2 regions of the Rhodoferax potami genome follow, and region 2 is predicted to be linked to the other one. Evidence: predicted binding sites of a transcription regulator. Region 2 holds the regulator's gene; the other holds the start of a gene.
The links. Region 2 encodes LexA, which represses DNA repair genes until DNA is damaged. Its sites were predicted from a motif close to ACTGTATNNNNATACAGT; they were not measured.

Region 1 (7,703 bases), 510 kb from region 2:
GAACGGCCATCCATTTCTGGGGTCGTGAGGATTTTTTCAATCTCTTGAACGATTGCCTGTGCTTCGGCGGGGTTGGTATCCCCTTTGCGATAACCACCCTTAACCCGCACATCGATAAGTGGTGGGTCCAGACGCTCGTTGGCCTTTGGAACTCTTAGCGGCTTAATATCCCCGCTGTAAAACTCTCGGTTTGAGAACTCAATGATTGCCGGCACACATCGAAAGTGCTCTTTCAGCATTACAGAGTTGCCTGCAAAGACGACGCGAGCCAGGTCATAAACCGACTTGTCCGGAGTCATTTGCGCGCCATGGAACTGCGACCTTAAGAAACGCTGTTCCAAGTCAATGATTCTTTGCTCAGCGAGACCTACTGCCCCGGGGGATACTTGCTTGTGGTCCCCGACGACAAGCAACTTCTTGCCACGAAGTAAGGCTGGCAAAGCCCAGATATCGGATTGTGACGCCTCGTCAATGATGACAAGGTCGAATAGACCTATCTCAGGGGGTAACGTCTCGGAAACTCGCCACTGTGGAAGTACCCAGCAAGGCACCGCCATGTATGCCTTTAGCATAGCTTCACGTGCGTGCCGGCGATGACGAACCGCGCGTATGCCTGTGCCGGAACCCATTGCCTGGATAGAGTTCAGGTAAGCCTGCAGCGCTTGGCGAATGCTTTGTGGAGAGTTGTTGAAAACGCCCAGCCAGGTCTTCTCTGCGACGAGGTCTTGGTAAGTACGTGAAAGCGATGCCGTCAGTGTGCGCCGCTCGCCAAATAGGTCCCGAATTTTTTGATGAACGTCTATCTTTTCGAGAAACAGATAGGCAATACGCCATGACCAAGCCTCGCGCCAACGAACTGGCAGCACCGCATCGGAGTCTCCGGATACAGCAACCGTGCGCAACCTACTTGCCCAGTTCTCAGCCCCCGCAGAGAAAATGAGATTGGTCACCCGGTCAATCTCATCAAACGAACTACGCAGACCGTTGAGCCGTGACAAATCTCTCTGAATCGCAAGCCAATTTGCTTGTAGGTCACTTTCAACTGAAACCGGCGAGCCGAGTTCTCGGGTTAAGAATTCGCGCAGCTGGTCAACTACTAAACCACTTCTATCTCTCAACTTATCCAAAACATCGCCCGCGCGCTTGATTGCATAGCCAAGCTGCCCTCGCTCCAAATGGGCATTCAGGCTTGCTCGTACTTCAACTAGATAGCCGTCACCCTGTTCTGTCACCGCGTCGGCAACTTGCTTGCCGCAGACTGCTTGAACACGGCCATGCATTTGCCGGTCCATTTCGAAAACAAACCGTTTTGCATCGTCAACCCAAGCCTGTTGTTGGACAACGGAACGGACCGTTGTCTCAATCTCAGCGATTTGGCAGCTAAGTCCAAATTCTGTACTGATTGCTGCCCATCGAGCCACCTCCCGATGTGCATTTAGCCGCCACTGCACATAAGTGTTGACCTCTTGCCAGTCTTCTGTACGTTGGGGGGCTCCGCCCAACAACGTGACAGACGCGACCAATTGGCGAGCCTCGCCTTTTCCAAATGGGAGCAAAAACGCGCCCTTGCCATTCATCAATCGCGTCAACGCTTCTATGAAATCTGGATTGCGCTCGGCCAAATCTGGGACGCTGATAGCTTTTGCAACAAACTCTTTCCTCTTGGCCTCAATGTCTCGAAATGACCCGCAAACGCCAAGCAAACCAGTCAGAACAGGGTCGTGTTCTTGCAATTCAGCGAGCCTGGTAGCTAGAGTGCGTCCGATAGCATCGCCGAGCAGCCTTCCCTTGAGCGCTAAATATTCATCGAGGAATGTCAGTAACTCTTGGGCACGATTGAAGGTTTCATACTTCGAATCAACCAAAGAGATGATGGCGCCAGCCTCTACTTTTGATTCAATGGATTTAGCCTTAACGATGTCCTTGTGCAGCCCAATAAGGTCAGACCAGCTGGGCAGGTCATCGTTTGGCGGCAAGGATGCTGTGAGATACGCGATATCTGCGCCAACTTTTGCCCGAGCCTGCCGCAATCCAGTGATGTCGGCATCTGTGAATGACAAAGCCTCGCCTTTTTGGTCTGAAACATTGTCGTCAAACCACTGATGCTCATCTGCTTGCTCAATCACCAACTTCGCGATTTCTTCGGGGGAGATTTCTCGCCCTTGGAATTTATATTGGCGCATGTGACTCGCTGCATGCGCGGCAATTGACCGGTCAACATGCGAAATCTTGGCATGAAGCTGATTGAGTTCCGCGTCAAGGCTCACTATGTGTGCCTCAATCCGATGGGGCTGAAGTCCCTCCACTCCCGTTGCAATGGTCTGAATGGCGTGTTCAAACTGCTTCATGCCCTCTCGCTCTTCAGAGAGCAGTGCCACACTCAGTGGGCGGATACGCTCGGGGAGCTTTTCCTGCAAAACTGATAGAGCGGTTTCACCTTTTGAAGTAACAAGCACCCGCTTGCCCATGGCCAAGTAATGGCATATGACGTTAGCAATCGTGTGGGTCTTTCCAGTCCCCGGCGGGCCTTGCACTACAACCCCATCATTCGCCTCAAGCTTCTGGATTATCGAGACCTGCTCGTCGTTATAGGCCATCGGGAAATACAACTCTTTGGCCGCGTTAGAACCGTCGCTAGTCGACAACCCCCGGAACTGCACTTCTGGACGTACCCGAACCGAAGCATCTCCTTCTTCGACAAAGCTCCTAATGACGTTTGGCAAGGTTTCCGTGGCCTCAACAGTCTTCTTGAGTCGACGGATGTCTTCAAGAAAAATATCGCCACTACGCTTTCGTCCAAAGAGAACCCAAGTGTTGGTGGCCAACAATTTGTCTCCGACAGCTGGCAGCGTCACGTCATCTGTGCGGACCTCGTACTTGCCGGAGGGGTCCAAATGGCCAACAGCTGCCTTCAGGACCCCTTCAAAGGTTGAGTCTTCAAATGGATTGACTCTATTTTGGCTAGTAGCCTGGAAGCTTTTCCAGAACTCCTCAATCGGTTTGACGCCTGGAACGTCCATCTCGGCATAGCAGTCCACCTCAAGACGTGTGTCCACATCACGAGGTCTAACCTCAAGGTCGAAAGTCCGCGGATTTAGAGTTATTTCGCAGGACTGCACCAAAAGCGGGTACTTGACCGAATTCGCCTGCCCCTCCTTCTTCCAAGTTGAATATCCAAGACCCCATGCAAGCTCAAGCGGGGTTTCGGCACCTTCAGATGAGATGGTCTGCTGCAGTGCGAAAAGCTTGTTGTAGAGGGATATTGATTTACGGCGTGGCTTTTCAGCGGCAGCCCATGGCTCCCATTGGTTTTCCACATACCAGTCGAAGAGCTCTTTGACATCGGGGCGGTCTTGCAGTTGCTCACGAGAAACCTCCCGCTTTCCCTCGAAAAGTACGCACTCAGCTTTTAGCTCTGGGACCTTTTCCGGAGTTTTGGGCAGCGTTACCCATTGCCTCAAGGCTTCACCGGGGTCGGGGGCGCCAATTTCTTGAAGACGAGGTACTTTTAACCAAACGTCGTCACCTTCAACTTGCACGTTGAAGCGGATTTCGGGGAGCCCTTTGAGGTCCTGCTGAAAGGCAACAAAAAACTCTGTTGGCACTGTGAAGGCCGGTTTTGTTTTGAGTTTTTCGACCTCTTCGATATAAGTCAGCAGGTCGATTACGAACGTTGATGCCTCAGCCAAACCATAGCTCCCTTGGGCCTTTTTGACCCTTCGTCGTAATTCTAGTCAAGAAGGCTCAGGCAAAGAGCTCCAGGGAGCGCAGAAAAGTCGCATCATGATTTCGCAAAAACTTCGCTCTATTAGGCTCAACCTATCAGGCTTCCAGTCACTGTTTCGCGCTCCGCAGCTGAATCTATCGCCATTGGTCTGACCAGCGTCCGCGAAGCACTCCTCGGTTCTGCGCTCCCTCTGCTTGTAGAGCAGCTCGGAGCTGGGGTGCTTGTCTTCAAGACCCATTGAGTGCGCGACGCCACCGACTTGTTGCAGGGCAATGTTGCGAGCCCGTTCCTGGACCATGTCTGTGAGCGGGCGACGGGGAACTAGGGCGTAGACCAACTCGTAATCCAGCACATTAGCAAGCTTGCGCAGTTGCCCGAGAGTGATGCGGTCCTCCGATTCGGACTGTTCGCACTTGTGAAGCGTTGGCCCAGAAATGTCCAGTCGCTTAGCTTGCTGACGCTCCGTTTGCCCCAATGCCTGACGGATGAGCTTAAGCCATCCTCTGGGTGGAGCCTGCCACTTCAACAAATCCTCAAAGCGAAGCAGGGCATCATTACCAAAAAGTGCTGCCAACTACAGTCCAACCAAAGATGAAAACACTGTAAGTCATTGATTTCAAAAGATTCACCTGTTCATTTGCGATTTTGAAAAAGAACAGGTGAATTTAGTTTTCGCAGCGCTATACCGGTTCTTTTATTGCCCAAGAACCGGCACCTTCCACGGGCCGTCGTATCAGCTCATCGCCGAAAAATCGACCTTTATGCCGGTCAAAAGCGCCTCCTCATGGCTAAGCATTGGTAGAGCGCACACCTTGGCGCTACCGGCGCCTATACTGAAAATGGCATATCGTTTTCAAATTTCTGCCCAGCACCTTAGCTGGCCTCCCTATTGCGCATGTTGCGGCACTGCGAAAGAACGCTATGTCTCTGTCTGCTCCCATAGAAATAAGGGCCGGAGAGTTGTATGGCAGACGACAAGAAAATGGAAGGTCCCATACTGCAATAATTGCGCGCTGCACCGGCAGAAAACCGAGATTGCCGCCCCGCTGCTTAAAGTTGGGCTATTCCTGACTTTGGTATGGGTGGCTTTTGGGATGTACGGATTAGTTGTTGCAACACTTCCTCTTGTACTCATAGGGGCAGTCCTGCAAGGCCTAGCTAAGTCCAGTAGAAAAAGCACTTGTTGCTCAACCGGGTCAGCTGTCCGGTATGAGTGGTGGCACGGGGCTACCCACTCATTCGTGTTTTCTAACCATGCGTACCTTGAGGCGTTTCTGGAAAGTAACTCAAGAAAGGCTCGCTCTGAGGTGGACAGGACTATTGTATAAACCGTGGCGGCCTGCTGCTGCCATGGCTATCCGATAAACTTCTCAGGCGTATTGTTGAGCGTCGAGAAGCTCGAAAAAGGCCACCAACGTCCTCAAAGGGAATAAGCGCATTAGCCGACCCAGGCCTAATTGCAGGGGTCTGGCCTTCGGAACCCGACAAGCAAAGAATGAAGCTGTTGTCCAGCGTCAATCCGCCCTAATGCCCTCACATCAAAACCATCACTATGTACCAGCTTTCTTGCTACGCGAGTGGCAACAAGCCGACAATAAGTTGACCCAATTCACTTGGGAAAACAACCGGTTCATTACTTCGAGGCGGCAGGCAAAAAGCGTTGCCAAAGAAAAGCACCTCTACTCCACCAACCGCAGCACTGGCAATCCAGACGTTGGGATAGAGGTGGACGTAATGGGGCCCAAAGTCGACGACCCGGCAGCCTTAGTGCATCAGAAGCTACTTGCAGGAGGCGTAGGTCGATTAAGCAACGCCGAGCAAGAGACATGGGCTAAATTTCTCCTGTCATTGCTCTTCCGGGGTCCCAAAGCCATAGCGGACCTGCGATACCGAGGGCGCCTTAAATTGCTCGAGGTGATTGGTGACGCCACAGAAGCAGGCGTTTCCCCGTATGGCCGCCCAGACATTAGCCTCATAGAGTGGGCGCAACTAGAAGACCCCGACTCCTTCGAGGACCTAGGGGTTCAGACACTCGAACCACTTATCAATTCAGAAGTTCTCAATCCAAAACTGCTGGCCGCCACGTGGGAAACGCTAAATCGAGGGCGCGCAGCATACGATTTCCTCATTTCGGATAACCCGCTAATTCTTGTTGGTGAGGGGTTGGGGGGAAAGTTTCTGATGACCCTTCCTCTGTCCCCTGAGCAGGCTTTTGTCGCTTACAGCGCTCCCGAGATTGGTAGAACATTAGACGAGCGCACTACAACAAGTTTTGTTAAGGCGGCAAATTTAGACACGGTACTTAAGGCCAAATCTTGCGTATACGCCACTTCGGCGACGCAGGCTCCCTTTGTGGAGCGCTACTTAGGCAAGTCCACGACAGGGTAGCTGCCTTGAATGCATATGTGAGCATTTTTCACAATCGAGAGCACCCATATGCATGAGACAACCTCTTCAGGCACCAGTAACGAATCTCCGCCTGTCCTTTCAACCCACACACCGTGTAAACCCAGCTCCACACTCAGAATTGGCTGAACGCCTTAAGGGGTCTCTCTGATTTATCTTGCTCTCAATGCTGTATGCACATACAGTTAATGCGAACAGACATTCGAAGGAGAGAGTCAGTGAACGACGAAAAGTACCTTGCAGCCCTGCGAACCTACTGGAAGACGCATCGCGCATTCCCTGCCTTGGCCAAGCTTTGCGACGTGCTCGGATTGAGCTCCACATCGAGTGTGTTTGCTCTGGTGGGCCGGCTCGCCGATGCCGGGTACCTTGAGCGGAAAGACGGGCGTGTTGCCCCCACGAAGAAGTTCTTTGCTCGCCCTCTCCTCGGGCCCGTCCGGGCAGGCTTACCGCAGCCGGCGACGCAGGAAGAGGCAGAGCTTTTGACCCTTGATGACTATCTCATCGATGAGCCAAACCGGACGTCATTGCATCGTGTGCGCGGCGACAGCATGAAGGACTTGGGCATCTTTGATGGCGACTTGGTTGCAGTCGAGCAGAACAGCCCAACCAAGCCAGGCGACGTAGTCGTTGCCTATGCAGACAACGAGCTGACGGTCAAAACCCTGCGCCTGGATAACGAAGGCAAGTTCTATCTGGAGGCAGCCAATCCAGCCTACGCCTCCATCTATCCCAAGGCCTCCTTGGAAATCCTGGGCGTAGTCGTCAGCGTCGTAAGACGCCTCAGGAGGTAGCCACTGAACACTACCTCCACTCCCTAGCCCTTCAGGGCAATCCACATCTCTCGAATCAGTCACTGGATGGCTGAGGGAGAACCTTTGTCATCAGTTTTTGAAACCTCTTTATGCAAGACACCCCAAACCCCGCACCTGTTGTTCACGTCATCGAGCAGTGGTCCGTATTCGAAGTCCCACCCCCGGAGGGGCAAACCAAGTGGTTCCGGCATTTCACAGGCATTTGCTCTGACCAGCCGTTTATCAGCGATGCCGTTGTCGGCTTTGATGCCGCCGGCGCAAGCGCTCATACGGCCAGAGGGCATATCGTTCAGCTGCTAGAGGAGCCCGATGTCACTTTGCGGCATATAGGAGCCAGTGATTTTCGGCATATAGAGACCAGCCGGAGGGTGTCTGACGGACATCACTCGGGTATGGATTTTGCCTTTATTTGACGTCTTTTTGTTGCGTTGAATTCTTTGTTTTTGTCGGCATGGTGGTCGGCATCTGGCGTGGCGCCCGATACGACTGGCCATCAAGCACCAGGCAGTATGCGTTGTGACGTAAGCGGTCCAAGGTTGCGGATGCCAAGAGCGGGTTGACTGGGAATGCCTGATCCCATTCAGTAAAGTCCAGATTGCTGGTGACGATGGTGGCAGTGCGCTCGTAGCGCTCGGCAATGAGTTCATGCAGGTCTTCGTCGGCCGGCGCACGCAGAGGCTTGAGTCCGAAGTCATCAATGATGAGTACCGGAATGCGACTCAAGGTCTGCAGCTTGCGCTCGTAGGCGTTGGTGG
Region 2 (7,703 bases):
GCCTGTGAGTTCTTATGGTCAGAAAGACCAAACATCTGCTTATGCGGATTCTCGTGATTTCTCGGTCAGTATGCCGTCCAGTCTCCGGGCGGTGAACAGCCATGAAATGATCGATGTTCGTCAGCAGGCGGAGTTTTTCATGGCTCTGGGGCAGTATGAGGAGGCCATCTCCCTGTTGGAGGGGCACGTCAATGACTCCATTGGGCTGAACCCCATGGTTCATATCGACCTGCTGAAAATATTCCACACCTTGAGCCGCAAGGACAAGTTCGATCACTATCGGCGGGAATTCAATGCGGTGTTTACAGGCTATGTGCCCGAGTACCAGTCATTTAATCAGGGCGAAGGCAGTTTAGAAAATTTCCCGGAAATTTGTGATCAGCTTGTAAAGCTCTGGCCGTCGAAAGAGGCACTGTCCCTCATCGAGTCTTACCTCGTACGCACGTCTGGTTCAAAGTCTGATATGCGGTTTGAGCTGGAAGCCTTCAAAGAACTATTGCTCTTGCATGCTGTCTGCAATCGCTTGGTGCATGCGCTGGATGGCGCTCCACTGTCATTCAGCGCGAACAGGTTGTCGTCCGAAAATGCGTTCGAAGTCCCCACGGGCCCGGGCCCCGTTTCTTCCGGCATCCCCTCGGCGTATCAATCGGGCAACTCTGTAGATTTCGAGCTCGACATCACAGAAGACTCTCAGAAGGCAGCTCCTTCAGAGGTCGACAACTTGATCGACTTTGATCTGCCTCCGCTGGACAGTAAAAAAACCAGTCTGTGATTTCCCTCTCCCGGTCGTGAGGGGTGGTATCTAGCGTCGGACTTGAAGGGCGCCCGGGTTGACGATATTGCTGGGTGTGCCTTTGATGTAGTTGATGACATTGTCAAAAGCCGCACTGAAATACATTTCGTAGCTGTCTTGCTCCACATACCCGATGTGGGGGGTACAGATGCAGTTTTCCAGACGAAGCAAGGCGTGGCCCTGAAGAATGGGTTCCGCTTCAAAAACATCGACCGCCGCCAGGCCGGGACGTCCTCGATTCAGCGCACCAATGAGCGCATCAGTTTCAATCAGCTCAGCCCTTGAGGTGTTCACAAACAGTGCGGTGGGTTTCATGTTCGCCAAGTCTGACGCTGTGACGATGTTCCGAGTCGCATCAGATAGCCGGAGGTGAATAGACAAGACGTCGCTGCTGGCAAAGAACGACTCTTTATCTGGTGCAGCTGCGTAACCATTTTGAACAGCCTTGTCTCGAGACTCTTGGCTTCCCCAGACGCTCACTTGCATTCCAAACGCTTTGCCGAAGTCGGCGACCAGTTGGCCGATTCGCCCGTAGCCCCAAATTCCCAAGGTCTTGCCGCGCAATACGTTTCCGAGCCCAAAGTTCGGCGGCATCGATCCGGCCTTGAGCCCCGATTGTTGCCACGCGCCATGTTTGAGGTTACCGATGTACTGAGGCAGGCGCCGCATCGAGGCCATGATCAAGGCCCAAGTCAACTCGGCAGGGGCAACGGGCGAGCCTAAACCCTCGCATACAGCGATGCCTCTCTCAGTGCAAGCTTGGACATCGATGTGCGCGCCTACGCGGCCCGTTTGGGCAATGAGCTTCAGCCTAGGCAGTTTCTCCACCAGGGCACGCGTGATCTGGGTGCGTTCTCTCACCAGAACAATGACATCCGCATCCTTGAGGCGTACTGAGAGCTGGCCAATTCCTTTGACGGTGTTGGTGTAAACCTTTGCTTGATAGGCATCCAGCTTGGCAGCGCAATCCAATTTGCGAACCGCATCTTGGTAATCGTCAAGAATCACAATGTTCATACCCAACATTGTGCCTTGTTGACACGCCACCAAGTCGCTCGGCTGAACGTGTAATCTATGGAGCTTCAGCGGCTGCAAGCCGATCTAGTTCGGCGCACACGTCTGCCATGCGTCCCGAAATCACCATTCTTCCGACGTGCGCTGTTGGTTGACCTTGCTCGACCAATCGCACGATCCGCAATGGTCTGGTTTGTACTGGTTTTGGGGCCCTGGCGCACGCTACGGTTGCGGTGGATGCTATCGAATTGATAGCGTTGGCAACCTTGGATGACGCCGCGAAGGGGCGTCTTGTGCGGGTAATGCAGTGTGACGTGGAAGGGGCAGAAAACCAGTGATTCGGAGCCCATTGGCTCAGGAGACTGAGTGCAAGCGTGCTAATGGTCATACGGTGCTCCTGTTCACATCAACATCGTGTTACGAATCAGGCCAACGGCAAGACCTTCGACTTCGAAAGGCTCACCAGGCTCCACCACGATGGTCTGGTAATCCGGGTTCTCTGCATGCAACTCGATCAGGTGCTTGTTGCGGCGAAAGCGCTTGACGGTGACTTCTTCGCCCAAGCGGGCCACGATGATCTGACCATTTTTTGCATCTTTGGTCGCCTGGACCGCCAGTAGGTCCCCATCCATGATGCCGGCATCGCGCATCGACATACCGCGCACTTTCAGCAAGTAATCCGGTTGCCGCTGAAAGAGGCTGTTTTCTACGTAATAGGTTTGGTCCACGTGTTCCTGCGCCAGGATCGGTGAGCCTGCGGCAACGCGCCCGACCAAGGGCAGGGCTAGCTGGGTCAGACCAGGTAAGGGGAGAGAGAACTGCTTGATGCGTGACTCTTGGATAGACCGTAGGGCGTCGCTTTTGAGGCGAATCCCGCGGGAGGTGCCGCTCACCAGCTCGATCACCCCTTTGCGGGCCAAGGCTTGCAGATGCTCTTCCGCTGCGTTGGCAGACTTGAAGCCCAATTCACTGGCGATTTCTGCCCGTGTGGGTGGCGCGCCTGTACGCGCAATGGCACTTTGAATCAGATCAAAAATCTGTTGTTGCCGGGCTGTGAGTTTAGGACTTTCGAGCATACTGACTCCTTGGTAACTGTAGAGGCTGTGTGTGCATACACACTGTTTTCTTATCCAGTAACTGTATTTTCAACCAGTTTTTTGAATTTGGCAAGGGCAGTGGAAATGGCAACAAAGCGAGTCGTTTTTTTGGGAACAGGTGGAACGATTGCAGGGCGGGCCGGCAATGCGGCCGATAACGTGGGGTACCGCGCCGGTGAGGTTCCTGTGGCAGATATCTTGGCTGCGATTGCCGGTATGCCTGAGCGACTCCAAGGGGCCGCGTTGGGCAGCGAACAGATTGCGCAAGTCGATAGCAAGGATATGGACTGGAGTGTTTGGCAATCACTGGTCCATGCTTGCCATCGCAACCTTCAAGACGAAGAGGTGGCGGGCATTGTCATTACCCATGGCACCGATACGATCGAGGAGACGGCGTACTTTTTGCAACTCGCGCTGGCCAATTGCCTTAATGGCAAGCCCGTGGTGCTGACGTGTGCCATGCGCCCGGCCAGCGCCTTGACACCCGATGGGCCGCAGAACGTCTTGGATGCGGTGTCTGTCGCCCTTCATCCCGCGGCCAGGGGGGTGATGGTCGTGTGTGCGGGAGCTGTGCATGCGGCCCAACACGTACAAAAAGCGCACACCTACCGCGTCGATGCCTTTGATTCAGGCGATGCAGGTCCCCTGGGATGGGTGGAGGAGGGCGCCGTACGTTGGACTTTCGCGTCTGATACTTCGTCCAGCATGCTGGCTCAGCGTTTGCCTGAGTGGGTTGATGCCACTCCCCCCCGAGTGGAGGTGGTGATGAACTACGCAGGTGCCGGCGCGCACGTGATCCAAGCGGTGCTGAATGCCCGTGACAGCGATCCAGTGCCCTTGGCAGGCTTGGTGGTGGCGGGAACTGGTAACGGAACCGTGAACGAGGCCCTACAGGCCGCTCTGGTGCGCGCTGCAGGTTTAGGCGTGCAGGTTGTGCTAGCCAGTCGATGTGCGAGGGGGGGCGTGGTGCGCAGCGAAGCGCCGGGCACTGGCTTGCGCGTCTACCCAGGGCTCTCTGCGGTGAAGGCGCGCGTGCAATTAATGTGCGACTTACTGGCGTAAAAAAAGCCGCTGAAGCGGCTTTTTCGTGAGGTTTGCGGCCCTTATTTGGACAATGCTTCCAGCACCCGTGAGGTGATGTCGGACACATCGCCCATTCCGCTGATGGCACGGTAGCGGGGCGCGGTAGCGGGCTCGTTCTGCGCCCAGGTTGAGTAGTACTCCACCAGTGGACGGGTTTGGGCGCTGTAGACCTCCAGGCGCTTTTTGACTGTTTCTTCCTTGTCATCGTCCCGTTGGATCAGGGGCTCGCCGGTGACATCGTCCTGGCCTTCGGCTTTGGGCGGATTGAACTTCACGTGGTAGGTGCGTCCGGAGGCGGGGTGCGAGCGGCGACCGCTCATGCGCTCAATGATGGCCTCGAACGGTACGTCGATCTCCACCACATAGTCCAAAGCAACGCCCGCGGCCTTCATGGCATCTGCCTGGGGGATGGTCCGTGGGAATCCGTCAAACAAGAAGCCGTTGGCGCAATCGGGCTGGGTCAGGCGCTCTTTCACCAGGTTGATGATGAGCTCGTCGCTGACCAGTCCGCCGGATGCCATGACCGCTTGGGCTTGCAGGCCCAAGGGTGTGCCGGCCTTCACGGCAGCACGCAGCATGTCGCCGGTGGAAATTTGGGGAATTCCGTACTTTTGGCAGATGAAAGTCGCTTGCGTACCTTTACCAGCGCCTGGTGCGCCCAACAGAATCAGTCTCATGAATACCTCGGATTGAAAGAAAAGCCAGCGCGTCTCCGTGGGCGCTTGCTTCAGCGCGCTTTTTATGGACGGGCGATTAGCCTTGGAGAATATCACGCCCTAACCGGTGCGGAACTTACAGCGCGCCACAGTATCAGGCGGTCAGTTGGCGAGGATGATGCGTCTCACGCGTTCAAGGTCTTCCGGGGTGTCAACACCGGGGCCTGGCGCTGTCTGGCTGACATGCACCGCGATGCGGTGACCATGCCACATGGCGCGGAGCTGCTCCAGGGCCTCGGTGACCTCTATGGGGGCTTGCGGCAGGGAAGGGAAGGTCCGCAAGAAGCCTACCCGGTAAGAGTAGATTCCGACGTGGCGCAGCGGCGCCGGGTCGGGCAATGTGTGGATGCCTTGGGCAAATCCATCCCGCCACCAGGCGATAGGTGCGCGGCTGAAGTACATTGCCAATCCGGCGGCATCGGTGACCACTTTGACCACATTGGGGTTCGTAAAGTCCGCCACTTCTTGGATGGGATGTGCGGCGGTGCCCATCGTGGCAACTGGGTGGGTTTCCAGCAGGCTCGCAACCGCAGACACCAGCGAGGTGTCAATCAGGGGCTCATCTCCTTGCACATTGACCACAATATCGTCATCCGCCAGACCCAAGAGGCTGCAGGCTTCTGCGAGACGGTCACTGCCCGAGGGGTGGTCCACTCGGGTGAGCAGGCACTCTATGCCATGCGCTTGGCAGGCACTCAGGATGCTGGCGTCGTCAGCCGCAACGACCACGCGCACGTCGGCCGATAACCCGGCCTTTACCCTTTCCGCAACGCGGACCACCATCGGTAGCCCGCCGATGTCTACCAAGGGTTTGTTGGGCAGACGGGTGGAAGCCAGACGCGCCGGGATCAGCACTGTGTAGACCATATCACCCCTCCAGTTCTGCGTCGCTCAATACCCGAGCTTCGTTCTCCAGCAACACCGGAATGCCGTCCCGCACGGGGTAGGCAAGGCGAGCGCTCCGGGAAATCAGCTCTTGCTTATCGCGGTCGAATTCGAGGGGCCCTTTGGTGACGGGGCAAACCAGTAGTTCAATGAGTCGTGTGTCCATGGGGGAATGATACCGAGGCGTGGGTCATGTCTTGGAGCGCTGTGTCCAGCGCAGCCAGAAAATCAGGAGGCAGGGTTTGAATCAGCGGGACTGACCATGCGTCCGGCCAGTGCTGCCAGAGTTTGGTGGCGTCTTTTTCTGTGCAAATAAGCACTTTACCCCCGTATTCATTGCGCGAGCAGCTATGAAAATCATAGTGATCCGGCAGAGCGTCGGTACTTGCCAGCGTGAGCCCTTGGGCGCGCAGCATGCTGAAAAAAATCTCGGGTTGTGCAATGCCTGCCACCGCATGCAACGGCAGCTGACTGTGCTGTAGCGTAGTCAGGGGCATTGTCTGCCCGGCGGCGTTGATGGCCGTGGTCGCCAAAGACCGCTGGGCCAAAAAACCCGGCAGGGTGTTGGTGCCGGTATGGAGCGTCAATGTCCGGCTCTCGGCTTGACCTGCAGTAGCTACCAGCGCGCGTGGCCAGGCTTGGCGTAGCGGGCCCGCTGGCAACAGGCCACCGTTTCCGAGGCCGCGGGCATCAAATACGCAGATCTCGATATCCCGGCGCAGGCGGTAATGCTGCAATCCGTCGTCACACACGATGTGGGTTGTGCCGGGGTACAGGTCGAGCAAGCGGCGCCCGGCCGCCACGCGATCGCGGCCCACCACCACTGGCACGCCGCTTTTGCGGTGCATCAGCAAAGGCTCGTCGCCCACGAGCGCGGCCGGGCTGTCTTGGGTGACAGGCGTTGGCTCCTGATGGCTTCCGCCATAGCCCCGCGAAACAATGCCGGGCCGGTGCCCTTGCGCCAGCAGGTGGGCTACCACTCCGAGCACGGTGGGGGTTTTGCCTGCGCCACCCACAATCACGTTACCCACCACGATCACCGGGACGGGCAGCGCGCTGCTCTGGAGCAGTCCTGCGCGGTAGGCGGCGCGTTGCAGGCCCGTGAGAGCGCCATAAATCAGGGAGATAGGGGTCAGGGCCCCACGCACCCATCCACCGGAAACCCAGGCCCGGGTGATGGCCGCCTGGACTGCGGGCAGCATGGTTTATTTGCCACCGTTTCCGGAGGACTGGGTCGCGAAGGTGATTTGATTCATTCCCGAGCGGCGGGCGGCTTCCATGACAGTCACCACGGCTTGGTGCCGTGCACTTGCATCTGCACTGATGATGATGACGGTGTCTTTGCCCGCCTTTGCATTCTCGATGAGGGCCATGGAGAGGGCCTCTGTGCTGCGGCCTGCTACCACCTGTTTGTTGATGCTGTAGGCGCCATCTGCGCTGACCGCTACGATCAGTTCTTTGGGGTAATCGCGCTGCGCATCCGCATCCGCGACCGGCAGCTTGAGTTGGAGCTCGGTGAACTTGCTGTAGGTGGTCGACAACATCAAGAAAATAAGGATCACCAACAACACGTCAATGAAGGGGATCAGGTTGATCTCAGGCTCTTCCTGATGGCGGCGCCGGAAGTTCATGGATGCGTCCTTCTTCACTTGCGCAGTGCTTTGAGGTGGCGCACCAGATGCTCAGAGCTCAGCTCTAGTGTCAGCAGATAGGCGTCGACCCGGCCCCGGAAGTAGCGCCAAAAAATCAAAGCGGGGATGGCGACCACCAAGCCGAAGGCCGTGTTGTACAGCGCAATAGAGATGCCGTGGGCCAGTTGTGCCGGGTTGCCTCCGCCTGTGCTGCCGGGGGCTTGGGAGCCAAAGATTTCAATCATGCCGACCACGGTGCCAAACAAGCCCAACATGGGCGCGGCTGAGGCGATGGTGCCCAATGCGCTTAAGTATTGTTCGAGCCGTTGGGCAACCAGGCGACCGCTGCCTTCCATCGTGGCGCGAAGATCATCTTCGGTGCAATGCGGGTTTGCGTTCACAGCACGCAGTCCGGAGGCCAAAACCTGCCCCAGCGCAGAGTTCTTTTCGAGCTGCGCAACCACATCGGGGCCGGGGACCGTGC

Region 1: RAE19_RS04270 (LexA family protein) is a predicted target of LexA. The motif match lies at 6,302-6,319, and genes of this name have one in related genera.

The regions. Positions count from the first base shown of each region.
Region 1 is NZ_JAVBIK010000001.1:893,087-900,789, reverse strand. It holds gene RAE19_RS04280 (AAA domain-containing protein) at 1-3,689, opposite strand, end outside; gene RAE19_RS04275 (DUF4238 domain-containing protein) at 5,255-6,115, shown strand; gene RAE19_RS04270 (LexA family protein) at 6,352-6,927, shown strand; gene RAE19_RS04265 (hypothetical protein) at 6,987-7,217, opposite strand; gene istB (IS21-like element helper ATPase IstB) at 7,354-7,703, opposite strand, start outside.
Region 2 is NZ_JAVBIK010000001.1:385,000-392,702, reverse strand. It holds gene RAE19_RS01900 (type IV pilus assembly protein FimV) at 1-772, shown strand, start outside; gene RAE19_RS01895 (D-2-hydroxyacid dehydrogenase family protein) at 803-1,810, opposite strand; gene lexA (transcriptional repressor LexA) at 2,209-2,883, opposite strand; gene RAE19_RS01885 (asparaginase) at 2,989-3,966, shown strand; gene adk (adenylate kinase) at 4,008-4,664, opposite strand; gene kdsB (3-deoxy-manno-octulosonate cytidylyltransferase) at 4,806-5,570, opposite strand; gene RAE19_RS01870 (Trm112 family protein) at 5,572-5,754, opposite strand; gene lpxK (tetraacyldisaccharide 4'-kinase) at 5,735-6,790, opposite strand; gene RAE19_RS01860 (ExbD/TolR family protein) at 6,794-7,219, opposite strand; gene RAE19_RS01855 (MotA/TolQ/ExbB proton channel family protein) at 7,234-7,703, opposite strand, start outside.